3 regions of the Paenibacillus sp. FA6 genome follow, and region 3 is predicted to be linked to each of the others. Evidence: riboswitches for the same ligand, from Rfam matches in the RefSeq annotation. Region 3 holds a riboswitch; each other region holds the start of a gene.

What was found. A riboswitch is a leader RNA that binds a small molecule or an ion and turns the genes downstream of it on or off. The one in region 3 is predicted to bind cyclic di-GMP.
Region 1: another riboswitch for cyclic di-GMP. It lies ahead of ACP8HI_RS24335 (methyl-accepting chemotaxis protein); the one in region 3 lies ahead of ACP8HI_RS23355 (MucBP domain-containing protein).
Region 2: another riboswitch for cyclic di-GMP. It lies ahead of ACP8HI_RS02480 (transglutaminase domain-containing protein); the one in region 3 lies ahead of ACP8HI_RS23355 (MucBP domain-containing protein).

Annotation. Positions count from the first base shown of each region.
Region 1 is NZ_CP188820.1:5,397,130-5,405,140, reverse strand. Features, by position in the region: gene ACP8HI_RS24340 (amino acid adenylation domain-containing protein) at 1-2,314, opposite strand, end outside; gene ACP8HI_RS24335 (methyl-accepting chemotaxis protein) at 2,391-4,154, opposite strand; cyclic di-GMP riboswitch class I at 4,328-4,411, opposite strand; gene ACP8HI_RS24330 (YolD-like family protein) at 4,703-4,954, shown strand; gene cysK (cysteine synthase A) at 5,141-6,055, opposite strand; gene pepT (peptidase T) at 6,258-7,490, shown strand; gene ACP8HI_RS24315 (M50 family metallopeptidase) at 7,591-8,011, opposite strand, start outside.
Region 2 is NZ_CP188820.1:533,910-541,920, reverse strand. Features, by position in the region: gene ACP8HI_RS02490 (hypothetical protein) at 1-41, opposite strand, end outside; gene ACP8HI_RS02485 (response regulator) at 194-1,330, opposite strand; gene ACP8HI_RS02480 (transglutaminase domain-containing protein) at 1,454-2,260, opposite strand; cyclic di-GMP riboswitch class I at 2,274-2,355, opposite strand; gene ACP8HI_RS02475 (AEC family transporter) at 2,488-3,408, shown strand; gene glgD (glucose-1-phosphate adenylyltransferase subunit GlgD) at 3,638-4,741, opposite strand; gene ACP8HI_RS02465 (glucose-1-phosphate adenylyltransferase) at 4,738-5,907, opposite strand; gene ACP8HI_RS02460 (methyl-accepting chemotaxis protein) at 6,143-7,882, shown strand; gene ACP8HI_RS02455 (hypothetical protein) at 7,950-8,011, opposite strand, start outside.
Region 3 is NZ_CP188820.1:5,144,694-5,152,704, forward strand. Features, by position in the region: gene ACP8HI_RS23325 (carbohydrate ABC transporter permease) at 1-105, shown strand, start outside; gene ACP8HI_RS23330 (anhydro-N-acetylmuramic acid kinase) at 107-1,303, shown strand; gene ACP8HI_RS23335 (GNAT family N-acetyltransferase) at 1,331-2,296, shown strand; gene ACP8HI_RS23340 (PIG-L deacetylase family protein) at 2,299-3,003, shown strand; gene ACP8HI_RS23345 (exo-beta-N-acetylmuramidase NamZ family protein) at 3,080-4,219, shown strand; gene ACP8HI_RS23350 (N-acetylglucosamine kinase) at 4,283-5,245, shown strand; cyclic di-GMP riboswitch class I at 5,457-5,550, shown strand; gene ACP8HI_RS23355 (MucBP domain-containing protein) at 5,621-8,011, shown strand, end outside.

The DNA.
Region 1 (8,011 bases), 250 kb from region 3:
TCGCTTTCTCCCAAGCTTCAGAAATTTCCTGCTCTAATTCATTACGGGGAGCTTCATAATTAGAATTGTCCACTACGGTTACTTCCACTTCATAAAGTGCAAGTTGTTTGCGGTCTATTTTGGCCGTAGGCGATACAGGCATCTCTTCCAAATAACAGAAATAACTTGGAACCATATAGGACGGTACCTTTTTACTTAAATATTGGACAAGCTCGCTTTTAGATATAGCTCTTCCATTCTTTGAAGTGTAGAAGGCGACAAGGAACTTCGTTCCGTCTGTTTCTGCCTTGGCAATGATCGCAGTTTCTTTGATATTCTCGTATTTAACTAAGTTTTCTTCGATTTCCCCGATCTCGATCCGATATCCCCTAATCTTAACCTGCAAATCCTTTCTGCTCACGTACTGGATTCCGTTCTTTTGCAGCATGACCATATCCCCAGATCGGTAATATCGTTTGCCGGAGTTCGGATGAATGGGGTCCGAAATGAACACTTCATTCGTCTTTTCTTGTAGGTTCAAATAACCTTTAGCTATACCCACAGAGCTGATGAGCAGTTCACCCATAACATTCAATGGACAAGGTTGATCATTCTCGTTCACGATCAGAACCTCGTAATTAGTGAGGGGCACTCCAATAGGAATGCTGGATATATCATCTGGGACAACGTAATCAATAACATGGCCGGTCGTTAAGGCTGTTACTTCTGTGGGACCATATACATTTATTATTCTAACTGCATGGCCGAACTTCCTCTGTAATACTCGGACGGACTCCCCGGATAAAGACTCGCCTCCAACGACGAGACTCTTGATCACACTATATTTCAAGGCATCTTCATCACTAAGATGGGCAGACAACTGATTAAAGAATACGGTCGGCAAGAGACAGAGCCGTGTCGCCTTGACTTCTTCAATCGCTGCGGTGAACGATTCTATCGAAAAACGTTGTTCATTGTTAAGGATATGCAGCCTCGCTCCGCTACATATTGAACTGTACATGTCATATACCGATGCATCGAAACTGAAGGTAGAATACTGCAACATGACATCTTCTTCGTTAAATTGAAGATCTTCCTTGGTTCCCAAGGCAAGATTTACAACGCCTGCATGTGCGATCATGGCCCCTTTGGGCTTACCTGTAGATCCGGAGGTATAGATGACATAAGCCATATCATCGGGATCACTGATCACATCAACGGGACCCTCGGAATACATTTCAAGCTGCTTGTCCAGACAAAATACAGCGACTTCTGATTCATTCCCATTCAGTAGGTCCGCTAACTTAGATGTATATTGATCTTTTGTAATAACGATGTGAGATTGAGTATCTGTAATAATGTAGAAATTACGATCATCAGGATGCTCCGGGTCTAGAGGAATGTAGGCTCCTCCAGCCTTCAACACGCCCAACATGCTTATAATGGCTTCGATGCTTCTCTCCATGAAGATAGATACAAATTCACCTTTGGTAAGTCCCTTGTGTATCAGCATATGAGCTACTTGATTCGATAAACAGTCCAATTGACTGTATGTTAAGCTCCCCTGGTCAGAGGAAAGAGCGATCTTACCAGGAAAGCGATTTACCACGGATTCAAGCATTGCCGGAATCGTTAATGTAACTGACCAATCCTTGGTCGTGTTATTGAGCTCGGCATAAGCTTCCATATCTTCTTCGGTCAAAATAGGTATACTCCCTATGGAAACCGCACCGTTAACCAATCCAGCATTCACAATACACTGGAAATGACGTGCGAATTTACGGATCGTATTCTCTTTGAATAAATTGTTATGATATGTGATATGAGCTACCCACAAGCCTTCCTCTTCACGAACAAACCAATTAAGAACGCTATCTTCCATCTTATTGTCTTCTCCGTAAATCGTCTTCATAAAGGATGAATGCCCCGTCATTAATTCGATCTCTGACAGCGATAAGCTAGCAGCATAAGTGCTGTTTAGTTTTTCTGTTATATTCTTAAATAGTTGCTGAAATGAAATATCTCCTTCCCAAACCATTCGTAGTGGTAATACATTCCCACTATGATCATTGACTCCAACAATGAAATCTCTTTCGCCAGTCATTCTGTGTAGAAACGCATAATAGCAACTGAGCATCCATGCTTTTATGTCATAATGGTTGTGAACATGGTTCATTTGTTCTGCATTTACGTCTAGTACAAAGGTCGTTTTCTGTACCTCCCTAGATGCAAGATGTTTAGGGAAATCTGTATAGATATCCAATGCAGACAGAGGAGATTGCAGTTCTTGCACCCAATATTCTTTCATACTTTCTGATTTCAATGTGGTATTCATCAACAACCGCTCCTTATTTATCTCTCTAGAAGTACAGTATGAGGGGGATAATAAGCTAACATTCGATATGCTTATTTTAGACTTTCAATCCAATAACTAACTCCTCAAGCCTACCGGAAATTTGATTTAGATGCTCCGCGGTATCAACCATTTTATTAGAAGATATACGTTGCTCATGAGCACTTGACTTGATCTCCTCTGATACTTCCGCATTCCTCTCTGCTATGACCGCAAGATGCTTAATGGAAGCTGTAATTTGTTCTGTCTCTGCTACCATTTCCTCTGTTGCAGCAGAAACTTCCTGAATCTGACTTGTAACTGATTCTGTAGCCGTTAGTAAAGCATTAAATAACGTTCCTGTTTCTTTCACAATCTCTATTCCCACTTCAACATTACGTTCCCCTTCATTAATTGCATCTACTGCAGTTTGAGTTTCCTTTTGAATGAAGTGGATTAACTCCGTAATTTGTTCAGCTGATTTTCTCGACTCTTCCGCTAGCTTCTTCACCTCATTGGCTACAACAGCAAAGCCGCGTCCCTCTTCGCCAGCTCTAGCCGCCTCAATACTAGCATTTAAAGATAGTAATTGTGTTTGCGTAGCGATTTGGGTAATTACCTGTACGATTTCGCCAATTTGTCCAGAGCGATTCTGTAATTGTTCGATCGAACCCACTGAATTTAGTACTGATTTATGAATAGAGTCCATCTGATGCATGACTTTACCTACATTCTCGCTACCTTGCTCTGATTGGTCTCTCATTTCCATGGACGTATCAGATAGTAGATTGGTGCTTCCTGCAATAGTGCTAACCCCTGAAGATATTTCCTCAAGCGATGTAACGCTTTCTGAAATGGACTTACTTTGCTGAGATGCCTGTTCTGATATCTCCTCAATATTAGTAGTAATCTCCATTGAAATTTCCTGGTTATCTTCCAGAGTAGAGAACAACTCTTTAGATTGCTCAGCCGATTGTATAGATACGGATTTAATAGTCGTTACCAATCGATTAATATTGATAACAGTCGCATTAAACTTTTCTGCTACTTGACCAAGTTCATCCTTGCTTGTCGGCAGTTGAACGTTAAAGTCACCTTCACTTAATTTCTCTAGAGCATTCATCAAATGCTTCACGGGTGCAAAGGTTCGTTTCGTTATGAAATATTGCATCGCTAAAATAACAATTAAAGTAGCAAGCAAGGCTAGCGCGGTATATTTCAACAATGCCTGCTTTCCGTCCATAATTAAGCTAGCATCAACATCTATGCCCATATAAGCGAATATATTCCCTTCGCTATCTTGATAAGGTGAGAGAACGGTTATCCACGTACCGTAGTCATCATCATACGGATTGGTAAAGGTCAGTTCTTTCGTCTTTAACATTTCTCTGACACCGTCTGCGTGAATGGTAGGTTGTGGATACATACCTCCTAGGTTAAGTCCATCTGCCATAAGCATGTCCAATACCTCATCTGAAAAAGCAATGATTGATGTTTCATTGTTATTCACAAGTTCAGGACCAAATAGATAGCCTTGAGCAACATTGGGATGCATAACGGGTAATTCCCCAAAGACTTCTGCCATTTTCCTCTGTATCGTTGAGTTACGGTCTGTATTAGCTTTCGCTTCATTAGCCTCTTCCTGTGTTACTTTTCCTTTCCACGATTCCATGATTTTTTGTGAATCCGACTCCAACTGTTTCGTGAGAACTTCTCCCTGAATATAGTAGCTAGCTACTATTAGTATCACGCCTGTTAAAATAATAGATAAACTAGTCCACATCATAATTTTAGTGACAATACTTCTGTTATTGATCGATTTAAACACTTGTGGTAACTTCATTTCCTATCTCCTCTTTATCTGTATAGTATGGCGCTTCATTATGTGCTCTCAGGTTGCTGGAACTTCTATAGTGACACCTTCCCTCCTTATCATTCAAATCAAGACTCACCCATAATAAATAACAAAAAAAGATGATCTACAAAGACTGACTTAACAGCCGTAGATCACCAATTTTTTGCAACTGGCTGACTACCCCTAAGGATTTAGTCCCTTTAGCTTTGCGTCACTACTTTTCAGTAATTTTGCTGAAAACACGTTATGAAATTGTAAATAAAATCATCTAAATGGTAGTAATCAACAATTTGTTTCATTTTACTATGTATTTGTAACTATTTCCATCACTTCTTAGAAAGTTTTCAAAATATTTCGTCTAAATATGTAGAATTTTGGTCCAATGTACCCATTTTTTTTATTAAAAGGAACGATTAGTTTAGGATGATATTTATGGATTAGCTTATTTATAGCCTCTGGGTCCTAATGGGAATGACTTCAATACCATTTGACGGTATACTGGAGATTCGATCTTGTTGTGTAAGGGAGGGATTTATATGGCTAAGCCAAAGGTCGCAAAGAGACCCACACGTGATGAATTTGAATTAGAAGAACTAGGCAACCAATTAGTCGAAGCAAAGAACGAGGAAAGTGACATTGTATTAACGGTTTGGGGATGGCAAGAACAGGTGCGTGGTCAGATCGTGCTTATGGACTCTAGAACCCGATTAGTTCATATGCAGCATGATATGGAACTCACGAAGGTACCTTTTCTAGATATTATGAAAGTGGACTATCCAAGAGATTAATCACATGGAAATTATACGCCCTAGGAACATTAGCTTTCCATGGGCGTGATATAGAATGTACTCCTCATGAATTACGGATGTAGGAAAGAAAGAAATAAGTGCTTAGATGATGGAAGGTGACGATGCTGGGTCACCGCACCACCCAGCACATAAACTCCCCGACCAAGGGCGCCGGAAGTGCCTTTCTTAGAATAACTCCATGCTCAAGTATCGTTCACCCGTATCAGGAGCTATACATACTACTCTCTTGCCAGTACCTAATTTCTTAGCTACCTGTATCGCCGCATAGACAGATGCACCCGAGGAAGGTCCTACAAGAATGCCCTCAAGACGAGCTAGATCCTTCATCATTCCAACGGCATCCACATCAGAAATCTGAATAATTTCATTATATACCGCTATATTCAGAATTTTTGGAATAAAGCCTGGACTCGTGCCCACTAATTTATGCGGACCGGGTTGACCGCCAGAAAGAACGGGAGATCCTTGAGGTTCAACAACAGCGATATGAATATTAGGCAAATGTTCACGTAACTTCTCGCCTGTACCTGTAATCGTACCTCCTGTACCTGCCGTAGCTACAAATGCATCCAAACGATAATCCATCTGCTCCAATATTTCCGGAGCGGTCGTGATGCGGTGAATATCAGGATTAGCGGGATTCTCGAACTGCTGAGGTATGAAACTCCCAGCAATTTCTCCACTGAGTTCCAGTGCCTTAGCAATAGCACCGGGCATTCTTTCACTACTTGGGGTTAGAACAACCTCTGCTCCGTATGCTTTTAGAATATTGATTCGTTCCTTGGACATATTATCAGGCATGATAAGAATAGCCTTATATCCTTTGGCCGCTGCAATCATGGCTAACCCAATACCTGTATTACCGCTGGTTGGTTCAATAATTGTCCCCCCCGGGATGAGTAGACCCATTCTTTCGGCTGTATCAATGAGATTAAAGGCCGCTCGATCTTTCACACTTCCTGAAGGGTTGAACATTTCCAACTTTACGTATACCTCTGCTGCACCTTCTGGTACGGTACGATTTAAGCGAACCATAGGTGTCTGCCCAATAAGTTCTGTTACACTATGTACGATTTTCATGGTATATATATCTCTCTCCTTTGCCTATATAAGTATACATATCGGATTTAACTACTTCCCGCTAAATTTCTACTAGAATACCACAAAACTATTGGATTCACAAAAATAGAAATGATAGATGATCATTCCGCTATACGTAGCGTTGTTTTAACGAGTTTGTTATATTTATGTTCAATTTAATTAAATCTAAGGAGAGATTCGAATGAAACAAGAGCTAATTGAAAGATTTATTTCCTACGCCAAAGTAGATACACAGTCTAATGAAGACATGGATACATGTCCTACAACCGCTGGACAGCTAACACTCGCTCGTATGCTACTGGATGAGCTTCAAACGATCGGTATGGACGAAATAACGATGGATGAGAATGGTTATGTTATGGCTACTCTTCCATCCAACAGTGAGAAGCAAGTGGATACGATTGGATTTCTAGCTCACTTGGATACGGCAACAGACTTTACAGGAACGAATGTTAATCCACAAATTATTGAGCACTATTCTGGACAAAATATAACGTTGAACGAATCCTTAAACATTGTGCTGTCACCTTCCGACTTTCCTAGTTTAGAAGAATATACAGGTCACACACTCATTACGACCGATGGCACTACACTTCTAGGAGCAGATAATAAAGCTGGTATTGCTGAGATTATGACAGCTATGGCAACCCTCATCCAACATCCAGAGATCAAGCATGGAAGAATAAGAGTCGCCTTCACCCCCGATGAAGAGATCGGACGAGGCCCTGAGCGGTTCGACGTTGCAGCATTCAATGCTACTTATGCGTACACTGTTGATGGTGGTCCACTCGGCGAATTGGAATATGAGAGCTTTAATGCAGCCGCGGCCAAGATCACTTGTCATGGGAATAATATTCACCCCGGAACAGCGAAAGGCAAAATGGTCAACTCTGCTAAAATAGCTATGGAGCTTCAAAGCATGTTACCACAAGAAGAAGCCCCCGAATTAACGGATGGATATGATGGATTCTATCATTTGCTCTCTATTCATGGAGATGTTGAACAGACTACACTTCAATACATTATCCGAGACTTTAACAAAGACAATTTCCATACCAGAAAAAAAAATATTGAACACATTGTTCATGTCCTTAATGCAAAATACGGTCCGAATTCCATTGTTCTTAATATGAGAGATCAATACTATAATATGAAAGAAAAAATCGAACCCGTAAAGGAAATCGTCGATATTGCCTATGAAGCAATGACGAATCTGGCTATTGTGCCGATCATCCGACCTATTCGTGGGGGCACAGATGGTTCACAGCTATCATACATGGGATTGCCTACACCGAATATCTTCACTGGGGGAGAAAACTTCCACGGGAAATTCGAATATATCTCGGTAGACAATATGATCAAAGCAACCCAAACTGTAATTGAAATTGCTCGCCTCTATGAAGAAAAGGCTTAATTCGATGTCTTCCAACTCTCGACTGAAGTCACAGGTTTACGAAAACGACTTATTAAACATAGAGATGCCTATCTAAGTTACTCGACAGGCATCTCTATGTTTAATTATTTCGTTCCCGATGGGAAGGCTCTTTCCAACTACGTAAAAATAAATGGAGAGAAGATCGAGCACAGACAAGCGCTATAGCAAGAAATAATAACGCCCAAAATACGGTCGGTACATGTGTCCACCTAGCTAGATTAGATGCATCCCCTGCACTCTTCCCCAGTAATGATTGTATAACGAGGAATAACGGTCCCATCACAGATTCCTCCAATGTCAGGAATGCCAACAATCCAAAATACATATTCCGTATCATCGGTGGCAAATATAGCATGATGATATTTAGAACAATGAAGCCCGCAAGCCAGATCACCCCATAACCCTGATGTACAAAAAGGATAATCATCAACAGTGCAATGGTCGTTAACAGCACTAATCCCCACTTCTGCCACTGCTTATACATCCAATAGAACAACAAT
Region 2 (8,011 bases), 1.4 Mb from region 3:
TAACTGAGTTTATGAACTTCTTCAAAATAATCAGCATTCAAATTGTAACGACCCCTTTATGCTATCTCCTAGTGTCTTTATATCTTCATATTCAAGTATAAGATTGCTATCTATACAATATCTAGACAGTACAAAAAGACCCTGCTATCTACATTTGTAGAAAACAGGGTCTTTCCCATTGCTCACAAGACATTCAAGATTCAATTAACTTTCCTTGCCATTGTTTATACCACTCTGAAATATACGCACTAGGCGGTTCATTAAATTCATCCAGTAGATTCCTAATCAGAGAATGATACTGTCGATTTACCAATATATCATTATCCATAGACGCATATATTTTCATCAGAATAAAATAAGCCTTCTCCTCTTGCACATGCCGATTACATATTTCAATATACCAAAAAGTAGCCTTATCTAGCTGATCGTGTTCTACGTACCAGTCTGCGATCTCATAAGAAATACTGAGCCACAAATCCTTAAGCCGTTGACGCTCGCTTTCAGCCCACCAATAATCATATTCCTGTAAGTAATCTCCAGAATATAATTTCATGATTTCTATATAGTTATCTAATGATTCAATTGATAGAGGTGAAGCTGAACCTAATCTAGTCTCCCATTCTTCTACGTCTAACAGAACATGATCGATATTCAGTACATAACCTTCCATTGAGTTCACAATTTGAAAATGTTCATCATAGGGTGCCAATGTTTTTCGTATGTGATAAATAGCAGTATATAACTGTGAATATACTTTGTCCTGTTCATACTCTGGCCACAGCAGATCAATCAATACAGATTTACGAACTAATTGACCACGATGTTGTAGTAAATATAGGAACAATTCCTGCGCTTTTGACGTCCGCCATTGAATCACAGAGAATAGATTATTAGACACTTCGACGGTGACTTGCCTAAATATATTCATCCTCATTCTATTAGTATAACTCACAACTTGATCTTGTTTAGATTCTACGTATCCGGTAATGCGTTCCATCGTTTTGTTCAACCGATCAAATCTAATAGGTTTCACTATATAATCCAATGCATTCAGTTCAAAAGCCTTAACGGCATATTCATTATATGCCGTTACAAACACAATATATATATCTGGCTTCTTCTCCAGAATCTGTTCTGCTAACTCAATCCCATTTATTTCTGGTAAGTTGATATCCAAAAAAACTAAATCCACATCTTGAAGAAGAATCTCTCTTCTTCCAACAATCGGATCTATAAATTTACCTATTATTTCTATGTTTGAAAGTTTCATAAGTTGGCGCTCTAAATAATCTACAGCAAGCTGTTCATCATCTACAAGAATCACTTTCATTAAGAACATACTCCTTATTTGTGGAATTGGGTAACACTGAATTCCTTATGTTAACAATATCATGATTTCTAAAAACAAAGAAGCCACGAACATATTGTTCAAGGCTTCTCATAAATATTATCATTAGTACTGTTTGGTTGCCGAATACTTTGTTGCATCTTTGATCATCGTAAACGCTGTTGTAGTACCGTTCCAGCCTGCATCAGTCGTTGTATCGATAGTAACCCATTTATTGTTCACATATACTTCATTCCAAGCGTGATAGGTATCCACATAACTAGTCGTACCCATAACAAGCTTAGTAGGAATATCTACACTCCGAAGCATCGCTGCGAACAAAGTAGAATACCCATAGCAAATATCTTTCTTCGACGACAATGTCTGATCGATCTGAGGGAAATAATCTGCAGGAACATTCGCTGCTAGTTTATGATCATATTTAATATTATTAATGACATAATTATAAATTATGGTTACCTTCTCGGTATCCGTTTTTACATTTTCCGTTAATTCTTTCGCCTTTTTAATGGCTTGATTCGTATCATTCCAATTCACATTCTGAATCGAGTTCAAATATACTGTTGCGCTATCACTCAGATCAAGCGTGATCGTATCTGTGTGTACAACTCGATATTTGTTTCCCGTTGCTTGTTCAAGAATGCTAACTGTATAATTACCGTTGCCCAATTGAAGGGGAAATACTTCCGCTTGCTTGCTAACCGTTAAATCATAAGTATATTTCTCCTCGCCCTTAACGATTACGAGTTTTGTCTGAACTTTCGCCTTCACGTCGTACTTCACACTAATAATTCCCTTGTCTACATTAGCTTCATCTAACCAGCTAGTCCCTACTGCAGCACGGACTGTTACTCCATTAAATAAAGAGATCACTATCACAAGTGTCGCCACAAATAGCATGAATTTCCGCACAAATAAAACTCCCTTCGGTGGCTAGGCTACCATCTTAACAAGAAGGCCCTATAGCTTTGCGTCCCTACCTTTCGATAGGTTTGCCGTTATCGTAATAAAGTTCTGTATCTGCCTATCGTATCATAACCCTCTGTTATAACAAAGTTATTCTTCTAAGTCCTATCGGACATAAGTGCTATAATGGGAAGATCATTTCGATTCTATCACTCGCAGAGGAAGTTGAATTTATGATTGTAGACATCATGTTAGAAGTCGTATTACCCGTATTCGTACTCATTGGAATTGGATCTTGGATGCAGCGCGTATTCCGCCTAGACCTATATACTTTAGCCAAAATAAACTTTTACTGTATCACACCTGCTGCTGTCTTCATGAGTATGTATCATTCAGATATATCAGGAGAGCTACTGGGGACAATCACGCTATTCTACGCACTATATGTTCTTATCCTCTACTTGATTGGTTCACTGCTATCCCGTTATATGAAGCTTAGCAAGGGGATGAAGGCCGCATTCAATAATAGTATTATGCTGGATAATTCGGGGAACTACGGCATGCCTGTCAACGCTTTAGTCTTTAATGGTGATCCATTAGCCTCCTCCATTCAAGCATTAATCATGTCACTTCAGAGCCTACTGACCTTTACATATGGTGTGCTCTCTATCCAAGGGGCGAAGCTTAAAGGAAACTACAGAAGTGTATTGATTGGTTTTCTCAAAATGCCTGTCCCCTACGCATTAGGTATCGGATTGCTCCTTCGTGCGCTGAAGGCTCCTCTTCCAATCTTTATCTCTCAACCGCTAACCTATGCACAGCAATCCATGGTCGCTGTCGCATTGCTAACGCTTGGAGCACAAATCGTGAAATATCCGTTACGCTTGTATCGGTTAGATGTGTATGTGAGTGTATTCGTGCGCCTTCTGATCGGACCCGCAATTGGTTGTTTACTCGTATACACTTTGGGGTTACATGGTATCCCCGCACAAGCTTTACTCATCGCTTCAGGTATGCCAACAGGCGTTAACTCATCCATTCTGGCTGAAGAGTATCATAACGAACCCGATTTCGCCGCACAAACCGTGTTGATTTCCACTTTATTGAATGTCGTCACGATTACTGCGTTGATCTCTTTGGCGAGAACTTTTTAAGGATCAACATATAAGTAGTATCAACAAAGGTCTGATAAAGCAAAAGCAGCTCTCTTCTGACGAGGAATGAGCTGCTCTTTTAGATTTCCAATCCCTTTTACCTTATGCAGAGAACCTTTACGGTTCAGCATTTTGTTGTGGACCCATTGAATATGTCTCCAAGACCGGAGTCTTAATGTGACTGCAGTATATCATGACTACGGAGTTCAAGAGTCTACGTAATTCCCTATCAAATAACCTTCCGCTTCACAGCGACAAACGGCGCTCGCTCATGTCCTATTAACGTTCTATCTGCCTTAACGATGACATCCTTATCAATAATAGCCTGTTCGATGGAGGTGTTCTCATGGATCACACCGTTCTGCATCACAATACTATTTCTTACGGTCGCACCTTTACGAATATGGACCCCACGAAATAGAATGGAGTTCTCGACACGCCCTTCAATGACACATCCATTGGCCACCATGGAATTACTTGTATGACCGGAAGCTAAGTGTCGTGCTGGGGGCTCATCTTTTATTTTCGTATAAATAAGTCCTGGCTTAAAGAATAACTCTCTCCACACATTCGGATTCAGAAGATTCATGCTGTGCTTGTAGTAACTGTTCAATGTATTAATAACTCCTAGATACCCCTGATGCGAATAACCATATATATTCAACCGACCAAGATTGGCACGAATCGCATCCTTCATAAGGCTATGATGACCTTCTGCTAAAGATGCTTCTATTAGATCTAGCAGTAGACTTTTCTTAAGAAAGAACATCTCCATGGATACCTTATCGCCATGCGGTGATGAATTCGGTTCCCAGATCGACGTCACTCGACCTTTATCATCCATTCCAATCCGTGTTGAGAATGAATCGACATCACTCGTATCTTTATATACTACGGTGATGTCTGCTCTAGTGCTATTGTGGAATTCCTGTAATCCGTTAAAGTCGATATTACATACCATGTAGCTTCGGGAGATCAAGACATACTCCTCACTACTTCGATGTAGATAATCTCTATGAGCATTTAATGCGTGTAAATCTCCATTGGAACCATCCAGACCTTCCTTCATAGGAGGAAGAATGAACAGCCCAGACCTTTTTCTGTCTAGATCCCATTCCTTCCCTGATCCTAAATGATCCATTAATGAACGATATTTCGTATGTGTGAATATTCCAACATTCGTAATTCCAGAGTTAACCATACTTGATAGAATGAAATCAATGAGGCGGTAGCGACCGGCAAACGGAACAGATCCGATATTTCGATGATACGTAAGTTCTTCCAACTGATCTGTCTCATTCACCATATTGATAATTCCCATAACATTCTTCATGTCAACATCTGCTCCTTCAAGTGTAAGAATTCCGAAGGGATTGATTCATGATTTCCTACAAGAGTAACTTCATCAGTGTCAGGTGACCCTACTTTACTTCCATCCCCAATGATGGATCCTTCACCTACGATAGCTTTATAGATCGTTACATTCTCTCCAATTTTGGCATTAGGCATGATAACGGAATCGATGATCACACTCCCCACTCCAATCTCAACGCCATAGAACAAGACTGAGTGCTTCACTTCTCCAAATACAATGCAGCCTTCATTCACAAGAGAATTAACAATGTTAGCAGAATCTGCGATATATTGAGGGGGTTGATTCGGATTCAGAGAGTAAATACGCCACTTACGATCATCTAATTTCAGAGTAGTCTCATCATCCAACAAGTCCATATTCGCTTCCCACAGGCTATCAATCGTCCCGACATCTTTCCAGTATCCCTCGAAAGGATAGGCCGATAATTGTATACCATCTTCCAACATCGTAGGAATAATATCTTTCCCGAAATCATGACTGGATTGCGCCTCGGCGGCATCATTCTCCAAGTATTGTTTCAGCGTCTTCCATGTGTACATATACACCCCCATGGAGGCGAGATTGCTTGTACTATCCTTTGGTTTCTCCTGAAATTGAGTCACTCTATGCTTATCATCCACGCTTAGAATTCCGAAACGGTTCACATCTTTCCATTCGACTTCAATAACAGCGATCGTTGCATCAGCTTTTTGTTCTTTGTGAAAATGTAGCATTCGCTCATAATCCATTTTGTAAATATGGTCACCAGATATAATAAGTACATATTCAGGATTGTATTGTTCAATATAATCGATGTTCTGATATATAGCATCTGCGGTTCCTTTGTACCAATCCCCACCTTTTCGCTTGATAAATGGAGGTAGAATCGAGACTCCACCTTCTTTACGATCCAAATCCCATGGTTTTCCAATACCGATATAGTGGTTCAATACTTGAGGATGATACTGCGTTAATACCCCAACTGTATCAATACCTGAATTCGTGCAATTACTGAGTGTGAAATCGATAATACGATACTTGCCACCGAAGAACACAGCAGGTTTAGCTATTTTTCTAGTTAGCTTTCCTAAGCGTTTCCCCTCTCCTCCAGCTAATAGCATGGCTATGCATTCCTTTTTCTTCATCACATAACCCTCCCTCACGACATTCGAATCCTTCTCCCGCTTCGTACTATATTCAGAGTATCCGTCTATATCCTAAATGGGATAGTACTGCAAATATATGTGAGCTTGGACAGGATTATGACTGCCGATTGACAACATCCGTCCTTCTTATAGGTCTTAGGGCATACATTTAACTCAATTTTATTCGTATATATTCCGATAGTATTTAGATAGACACATAAAAGGAGAGAAACACATGAAGAAGTTCTTTGAAAAGATCAGAAATTATCGAAAAAATCAAACCATTACCCAGCAACTCATCCTGATGCTAGTAGTCGTAACACTCGTAAGTATTGGGTCAGGAACCAGCAATATTATATCCAACCGAGCGGTATCAGAGAGCATCAAGGATTCACAATATGCAACAGAACAAGAAAAGAGTTACGTAGAAGTAGCTGATAAAATGCAACGGGATCTAATATGGATGATCGATATGATAGAGACTGGAAACAGAGATAATCGAGTAAGTATGCTGCAGGATATCGAAAGCCTTCCTCAGGAAATGGAATCTCTTACTTTACAATTCAGTGCTTTTGACAAGTACTTAAATTTAACCGAAGGTACATTTGTGAATTACGTTAATGTTCTAAATATGGTCTATGCTACCTTGCTTGAAGTCCATCCACAGATAACACCTGAACTCACGGACTTCGATAGGCGCATATTAAAACAGAAACTCATGAGTACCTACACTTCAGTTTTATCTTATAGTAAGTCCACGATAAATGATAAATTCCAGGAAGTGTTACAAGAAAATCAGACTATTCTAAGCCAAAGTGTATCTAGAGCCAACATAGCCATCTATATTAGTAGTGCAATCCTTATCCTTATACCGTTCTTGATGATTATGAACTTTATCACTAGAATTCGAAAAGGATTATCAGGCATCATGAGTCGTATTGATTCCTATCAAAATAGTGACTTCACTTATGAAGGGAATTTAATTCGTAGTGATGAATTCGGCACGATAGATCAGAAGCTCGCTGTCATGGGAACCAATCTTCGGAATACGATTCAATCTACCCTCGACATTAGCAACAATGTCATGAAGATATCGCAACGTATGGAAGACATTGCTCAAGATAACAAAGAAGCGTCTATTACAGTGAAGAAGGAAATTGATGATAGCGCACCCGTTCTTTTATCTCAACTGGACGAGACCACATCTATATCTGCAGTAACCGAGCAAGTGTCTGCTAGTTCTCAGCAAATCACGGCATCCAGTGAATATATTAATGACAATATGCAGTTAATGAAAGATTCTTCACACGTTGGTGTCAAGCATATGAATGAGGTCGTTAAATTAGTTGATCGGACGGGAAATGAATTTGAACAGTTAATGCAGGTGTTCGATACGATGTCCGAACGATATAACCATATCGAACAGACCCTGTCCGGCATTCAAAATGTGAATACCCAGACCAATCTATTATCCTTGAATGCCTCGATCGAAGCAGCTAGAGCGGGTGAACATGGAAGAGGATTTGCTGTTGTTGCTGATGAAATTCGTAAATTATCGGAGAATACCAAATCACTCTCTGAGGAGATTAATACAGACCTAGTGCTTATCCATTCGAATATGACCTCTTGTGGACAAAGTCTAGCTACCTTCTCAAGTGTTATTCAGGAAACGAAAGTTATTTCTGAAAAGTCTAGCACAACATTCCAAGAGTTGGAATCACAAAGTTCCATTCTAGCTGGTCAAGTTAGTGAAATCACGGTGGCCATTGGTGAAATCTCCATGAGTATGGGTAATATTGTTAATTCAGTTGAGACATTATCCACCTCATCCTCTGAGGTAAATACACGTATTCAACTTGTAAGTGAAGTTTCTCAAGGTCAGAATGAAATATCCGATCAATTATATGAACTAACCCACACATTAAAGAATGCTTCAACAAGCTTAAAAGAAAGCACAGACACTTTTAAGGTGTAACTCAATCATGATTCTATAACAAACGGCCCCATACGCGAGTTACCTGCGTGCGCGGGGCCGTTTATTATTACACTTCTACTTTCCGATCAATTAGTTTCACCATGATATAAAGGAAGGCTATGGAACAGA
Region 3 (8,011 bases):
ATGATGGCAGGCGCAACCATATCTGCTCTCCCTATGTTTATTCTCTTTTTCAGTCTGCAAAAGTATTTCCTAGAGGGGGTTACGGTTGGGGCGGTGAAAGGATAACATGACTAGCAAATGTATTCCCGTGTACGACCGTCGCTACGTTGTCGGATTGATGTCAGGTACTTCTGTAGACGGTATTGATGGGGCTGTTGTTGAAATAAGTGGGGATTCTGGTCGCGGCTCGAAAGTCAAACTGCTTGCATTCGAGAATACGCCTTACTCCATAGAAGTTCGAGAAAGAATCTTTTCACTATTTGAACCTGAGAAAGCAACAGTAGACAAAATTGGAAGCATGAACATGCTGCTTGGTGAGCTATTTGCAAAGGCTGTATTGTCTGTTATAGCGAAAGCGAAGCTCGCTCCCAGCGACATTGCAGTCATCGGCTCTCACGGGCAGACAATATATCATGCTCCAGAGTTTCAGCAAATAGAAGGCTATCATCTGAATTATACGGTGCAGATTGGGGAAGGCGCAGTGATATCTGCTAGAACAGGGATTCCCTGCGTATCTGATTTCCGCGTGGCTGATATGGCTGTCGGTGGACAGGGTGCACCACTGGTTCCATTTACGGAGTATTTGTTATATCGGGAGGATAAGCGAACCTTGCTTTTACAGAATATTGGGGGTATCGGCAATATTACCGTCATACCTGCAGGTTGCACACCTGAGCAAGTTTTCGCTTTTGATACCGGACCGGGTAACATGTTGATCGATGGCCTTGTGACGAATCTAACTCTCGGTGAAATGACGATGGATGTAGGAGGGGCGATAGCTCAAAGGGGTCGTGTAGACACGGATCTCCTTCATCTGTTACAGCAAGAAGCATACTATACGTTGCCTTTACCAAAGACCACTGGCAGAGAACGATTTGGCTCCTCTTATGTAGATAGGTTGCTTAGCTATCAACATGAACATCGTCTGTCTTCAGACGATCTTATAGCAACAGTGACCATGCTCACTGCATGGTCGATTGGAGAGGCTTATCGCCGCTTTATCCATCTTGATCATCCGTCAGATAGGATGCTAGTAGGTGGTGGTGGAAGCTATAATCCCGTGCTGATGAGATTCCTTCAGCAAGAGATGGAGCCAATGGGCGTACAAGTACTTACCCAGGAGGATGTTGGCCTGAGTAGTGATGCCAAAGAGGCGATTGCCTTCGCCTTGCTTGCCGATTATACGTTAGGTAAATTGCCAAACAATCTTCCTAGCGTCACAGGAGCTCAGCGGGCTGTCATTATGGGGAAGATATCATACTAGATTTTACTAGGGTGGAGGTATCCTATTATGATGAAGTCTTGGGATAACCAATATATTCAGGGCGTTATTTCTTTGTGGAACAAGGAAGCCGTGAAAGATGGATATAAGGAGCTAACTGAAATTAGTTTTGCAAACATCTTCTTGTCTAGCCCTTATTTCGATAGGGAAACAACATTTGTTTTGCTAGAAGCTGATCTAGTAAAGGGCTTTACCTGTGGATGTACAGGGGATGACTTACCTTTGGGGGACGTTGCAGGCTATATCACCTGTATCGTTCTATCCAGTGAGTGCAAAACCAATGAAAACTACAAGTTGATGTTAAATGCATTAGAGCAACGCTTTCAACATTTGGGTAAGAAGCAGGCGGATGTCCTGTTCTTCAATCCCATGTTATTACCTTGGTATATACCAGATACACCGAAACATGAGCATAACAATGCACCCGGTGTACCATTAGATAGCACGCTTTATCCGTTCCTGTTAAGCCAAGGATATGTGGATCGTTCAAGGGAATGTGCGATGTATCTGAATCTTGCTGACTTCTTCATCCCAGAAGATATTAAATCCAAAGAAGAAAAAGTAGCTGAAGAAGGTTATGCAGTGGAACTATTTGATCCGGAAAAGCACAGCGGAGTGAATGAGATGCTGGGCGGATTCGACAACCCCTTATGGGATACACAAATCCCTAATTATACGGCTGAGGGTGTTCCAATGGTGATTGTAGCGTATGAAGGGAAAACAGTCGGATTCGCCGGTCCAGTTATCCGACAGGATAATGGTCGAGCCTTTTTTGCCGGGATTGGGGTACATCCGAATCATGAGGGGCATGGTCTTGGCAGCATTCTCTTTTTTAAGTTGTGTGAAGCATTTCAGAACATCGATACAATATATATGTCCCTATTTACCGGAAGGAATAATCCTGCCATGCGTATTTACGAGAAGGCTGGTTTTCAACATGCCAAAGAATTTTCTGTCATGAGAAGGGAGTTTTAAAGATGAGTGTAGGAAAAGTAACAATATTGGCTATAGGTGGACATGTAGGTGATATGGAACTAACGGCTGGTGGTGTCTTGGCAAGCCATTCTCTTAAGGGTGATCGTATTGTGACATTGGCGCTGACCGCGGGTGAACGTGGTGTTCCTGCGGGGAGAGATATGGCTGAGTATCGCGAGCAGAAGGTGAATGAGGCCAACCTTTTTGCCGAGATGTTGGGTGGAGAATCCATCGTTTTCGATATTCCAGACGGAGAGTTACACAATAATGAGGAGATGCGCCTTCGAGTGTGCGATGTTATTCGTGAGGTGAAGCCGAATATCATTATTACGCACTTTAAGAACAGCATGCACAAGGATCATATGACGACACACTTGATTGTTAACGACGCACGATTTTTTGGCGGATTAGCTTCATTTCAAAGGGAAAAGCCTGCATTCTTTGCCTCCAAACTATATTATGCGGAGAACTGGGAGGATGCAGTCGACTATAAACCTTATGTGTATGTGGATTTCTCCCAAGAAGCCTATGATCTATGGATTAAGGCAGTGTCTCAACATTGGTTCGTAACCGGAAGTAAATCCTTCCCTTACTTGGAATACTACAAGCATTTATCTAGAGTTCGCGGTATAGAGGCTCGAAAAGAATATGCAGAGACATTCATGATTCCAGAAGAAACGATGCGTATACTTAAAACTGAATTATGAACGGATAGGAGAAATGACTGTAACAATTAATTGTTACAGTCATTTCTGAATCACACTATATTTTCTGGGGGTTGCTATGATCCGAAACGGTATTGATTGCATTGCGCAGTATGCCCACTTATTCAAGGGGAAACGATTGGGACTGATTACGGCACCAACGGGATTAAGCCATGATTTTGTATCCACAATTCAAATTCTGCATGAGAATTTCAATCTTGTCGCATTATTTTCACCAGAGCATGGTGTGCGTGGCGATGAAGATGCAGGCGCTCTAGTAGATACCTATCTGGATCCTATTACTAGTGTGCCTGTACATAGCTTGTATCGTAAGGATTCCAAACGATTGACACAGGAGATGTTGGAAGAGGTAGATCTGGTAGTATACGATATTCAGGATGTGGGAGTACGGTATTATACCTTTATCTATACGATGCTCTATGCTTTGGAAGACTGTGCAAAAGCAGGTAAGGAATTTGTAGTACTCGATCGAATTAATCCGCTGGATGGTTTAACTGTGGAAGGAAACATTCTAAAGAAGGGTTATGAATCCTTTATCGGAAATTATCCTCTTAGTGTGCGCTATGGGCTGACTGCTGGCGAGGTGGCGATGATGGTCAATGACCAGATGAAGTGGAATTGTGAACTGCATGTGGTGCTCTGTGATGGTTGGGAGCGGAGTATGCAATTTCCTGATACTGATCGTATCTGGGTGCAGCCTTCCATGGGCATACCGCGATTTGATTCCGCCCTGCTATATAGCGGTACTTGTATATTTGAAGGTACCAATATTTCTGAAGGAAGAGGAACCACATTTCCTTTTGAAATGATAGGAGCACCGTTTATCCAGGCAGAGCAATTAGCGGATGAGATGAATGGGAAGAAGTTACCTGGGGTATTATTCCGACCGGTTTATTTCAAACCTACTTTTTCGAAACATCAGGGAGAACTTTGTAGGGGCGTGCAGTTGTATGTAACGGATGCCCGCGCTATACATGCTGTGGAAACAGGTGTTACTCTAATGTATACCATCAAGCAACTCTACGAACAATTCTCGTTCCTACCACCAGTGAAAGAGAAAGATAGACCTTTTATTGATTTGTTGTGTGGGGATAAGCTGTACCGTGACGAATCAGTAGATGTTTCGGCTTTATTGGAGCAATTCCGTGAGGAAAGTCGGGAATTTGCACAGATCAAACAGCAGTATCATCTGTATTAATAGAGAAGATGTGGTATGAGTAACCTATCATTACAATGGTAAATATAAGGGCGTGATAAATAGATGAGATATGTTGCAGGATTGGATGGTGGCGGTACAAAAACCGCGGTGGCGGTAGCCGATGAGAATGGGTCCGTCGTGCATACCTTTACATCGGGTGCTATTAACTATAATGGGCAGGATGAGGATAGTATCCGTCTTAGTTTTCAAGAGATTTTTGCAACAATTGCAAGGGTATGCGGCGGTCTGGATCATTGTGTACAGATCTGCATCGGTGCGGCTGGAGTCAGTAATCCTACGGTTATCACTCGGCTAGATGTTAATGTCAGAGAGTGTGGGTATCAGGGAGGACTGGTCATTACTGGCGATCACGAAACAGCTCTTTACGGTGCACAAGAACATCTGCACGGCATTATTCTAATTGCAGGTACCGGGTCGATCTGTTATGGGAGAAATGAAAAGGGTCTTTCTCATCGCACGGGTGGTTTGGGTCACCTCATAGATGATGAGGGCAGTGGTTACAGTATAGGTCGGGATATACTCACTGCTATGGTACAGGCGAATGATGGTCGTTTACCTCCAACAGAAATGACTAGAATGGTGTATAAGCAACTTTCTATGGAGACGGTTCAGCAGATCGTCGGTTTTGTGTATGACCAAAGCACCAATAAAAAGGACATTGCTGCTTTGGCTCCTATCTTGACAGATGCCTGTGCGCTGGGGGATCAGGTGGCTCTGACCATTGCTAGAAAAAGTGCTTGTTCCTTGTTCGAGCTGGTGGTCCCTGTAGTGGAAAAACTGTCTTTGCAGGAAGGAACTCTTGCTATGGCGGGGAGTGTTCTGCTCAAGGCTACCTTTGTGCAGACTGCTTTTGTAAAAATGCTGGAACAGCACTATCCTGGGATGCAATGTATTATTGCAAGAAAGGATGCATCTAGCGGTGCGATGCTTATGGCATTGAACCGCTTAAATGAAATAGAACAGCAAACAAACAATATATCGAAGACTATAATAAAGATTATTTAATCGATATTATTCATTTAAACCAACTGAACGAGTGGAAAATTGGATTGATTATATTCTTGGGTTTCTCCATTAATATTAGGAATTGTTACAATATAAATGATTGACAATTTTCGATATGTGGAATATATTGGACTACGATAGTTCCTTTATATTATTTACGGAGCAAAAAATATGATGTAAGTCACGAAAGTGCATCTGCGCTAACGACAATTGTATATTTTGGCACACTAATCGAAAGATTGGTTCGCAAAGCCTCGGAATCTAAGAGTCTATGTTAATAGACTTATGATCGTCCAGCTGCAATTAACCTCGTTAATGCAGCTGGACCTTTTTGTGTTCCGGGGAACTAATTCCATAAATAATAAGGAGGAAACAATGAAACGGAGTTTAAGACGTGCATCGATGTGGTTACTCATATTCTCAGTGTTCATAGGACTTATACCAGGAACCTTGCTAACAAGCTCTGCGGATGCAACGAATCAGCCAGTATGGCCCAATCCGGGAGCAGTTAATCTGACGAAGGTAGCTGAGCCTATACCAGGGGCACTGGGTCAATGGAAGGTAACGTTAACCGTTGAGGGTAAAAATATTCAGACTAACACCAGTACAGACGTTGTATTGGTCATCGATCGGTCGGCAAGTATGAAAGATTCGAGTCGAATGACTAATGCTATTACGGCCGCGAATAAATTTGTCGATAATTTGCTAATTAAAGATTCGACGACAAAAATAGCGGTTGTATCCTTTTCTGATGATGTAACAACTGTATCCGAATTTAAGGGGACATCTGGTAAGGGAGATCTAAAGAAAGACATTGATAAAATTAAAGCTAGTGGAGGCACCAACATTCAAGCAGGACTCCACCGTGCTGATACGTTGTTGGCGGGAAGCCAAGCACAGAACAAGGTCATCGTCCTCTTAAGTGATGGAGCACCGACATACAGCTATAAGGCAGGTAAGGCGACAACTTATACATGGCCTGGAGACAAAAAGGCAGGGTTTGCGCTTTCAAATTTTAATTACGGGACTGTTCTCGGATCAGGTAGTAACTATAATTTAGCCGAAGGATATAAATGGTTCGGTCAGTGGTACGATCGCGAAATTTATACAGTAAACGGCCACGAGGTAAATAATAATGGTATTGCAACCATATCAGAAGCCAAGCTAATCAAGGATAAGGGAATTGGTATTTATTCCATAGGGCTTGATGTTGGAAATGATAACAATGCCAAAGATGTATTGAATAAGAGTCAAAATAAGGGATACCTTGCTTCAACCAGTAATGAGTTGAACAACGTCTTTACTGAATTGTCCAGCAAGATTTCCTTTGCAGCGGAGAACGCAAAAGTTATCGATCCAATGGGTGCCAAGTTTGATAAGATCGGTGATGTCACCGTTTCTCAAGGAACGACAAAATGGAACAGTGGGTCAGAAACGATCGACTGGGATATCGGTAACATTGCCGAGGGCTCTCCAGCAACGATGAGTTATATCGTTAAGATGGATGCGAACGCAGATCCAAACATATTATATCCAACAAACAAAGCAACCATATTGAACTATACAGATGTTAATAAGAAATCTGCATCGAAGGAATTTGATGTACCTGAGGTGAGCTTCGGGAAGGGTTCTATTACCGTTAGAGGATATTATGTTAATGCGCAAGGCGATCCAATCAATACAGCCGGAGTTGTTGTAGATAGACCTGATCTAGCAGAACAGCTATACGACGAACCGTTTACTGTATCTGGAAAGTCGGCGCTTGATATCAACGGGACCTATTCGGTACCAGCAAAAGTTGTTGATGGTTATTCGCTCAAAAAAGGCGATAATCCAACAAGTATGAAATTAACTACTTCTGCTCCTAATCCAACCATCTGGTTCGGATATGTGAAAGCACCTTATAATCTCAATGTAGAATATAAGGCTGGAGATAACGTTCTAAGTCCAGCTGAAGTAGTCAAGAAACTTCAAGGTGAATCAGTAGATTCCGATTACAGCAACAAGGTTATTCCAGGATATACTTTCAAGAACGTGACCCTTAGTACAGGTAGTGGGTTAATCGTTAATAGCGGAAGAGTAACTGGAACGATGCCTAATAAAGAAGTAACGATCACAGTTAACTACACAGCCAATGCACAAGCGGTTACTGTGAAGTATTTGGAAGAAGGAACGAACAAAGTATTGAAGGTTGCAACCACGACAGCGGGTGTAACAGGGGAGACTGTTACGCTTACAGCGGCGCCAATTCCTGGTTACACAGCCAAATTGGCAAGTCACAGCTATACTTTTAAAGCAACTCCAAGCCAAGAGCATATTTTCTACTACACAGCAGGCGCGCAAGTGGTGACTGTGAAGTATTTGGAAGAAGGAACGGACAAGGTATTGGAGGCTGCAATCACTAAAGCGGGTGTAACAGGAGGGACCGTTACACTTACAGCAGCGACAATTGCTGGGTACACAGCGAAGGCATTAAGTCACAGCTATACCTTTACGGCAACTCCAGGCCAAGAGCATATTTTCTACTACACAGCAGACGAACAAACGGTTACTGTGAAGTATTTGGAAAAGGATACGAATAAGGAACTAGCTACTGCAATTACTAAAAGTGGTGTAACAGGCAAAGAACTTCTGCTTACAGCGGCAACCATCGCGGGGTACACAGCAGAAAAGACCAGCAACAGCTACACTTTTACAGCAACACCAGTTCAAGAGTATATCTTCTACTACACAGCAGGCGCACAATCAGTTACTGTGAAGTATTTG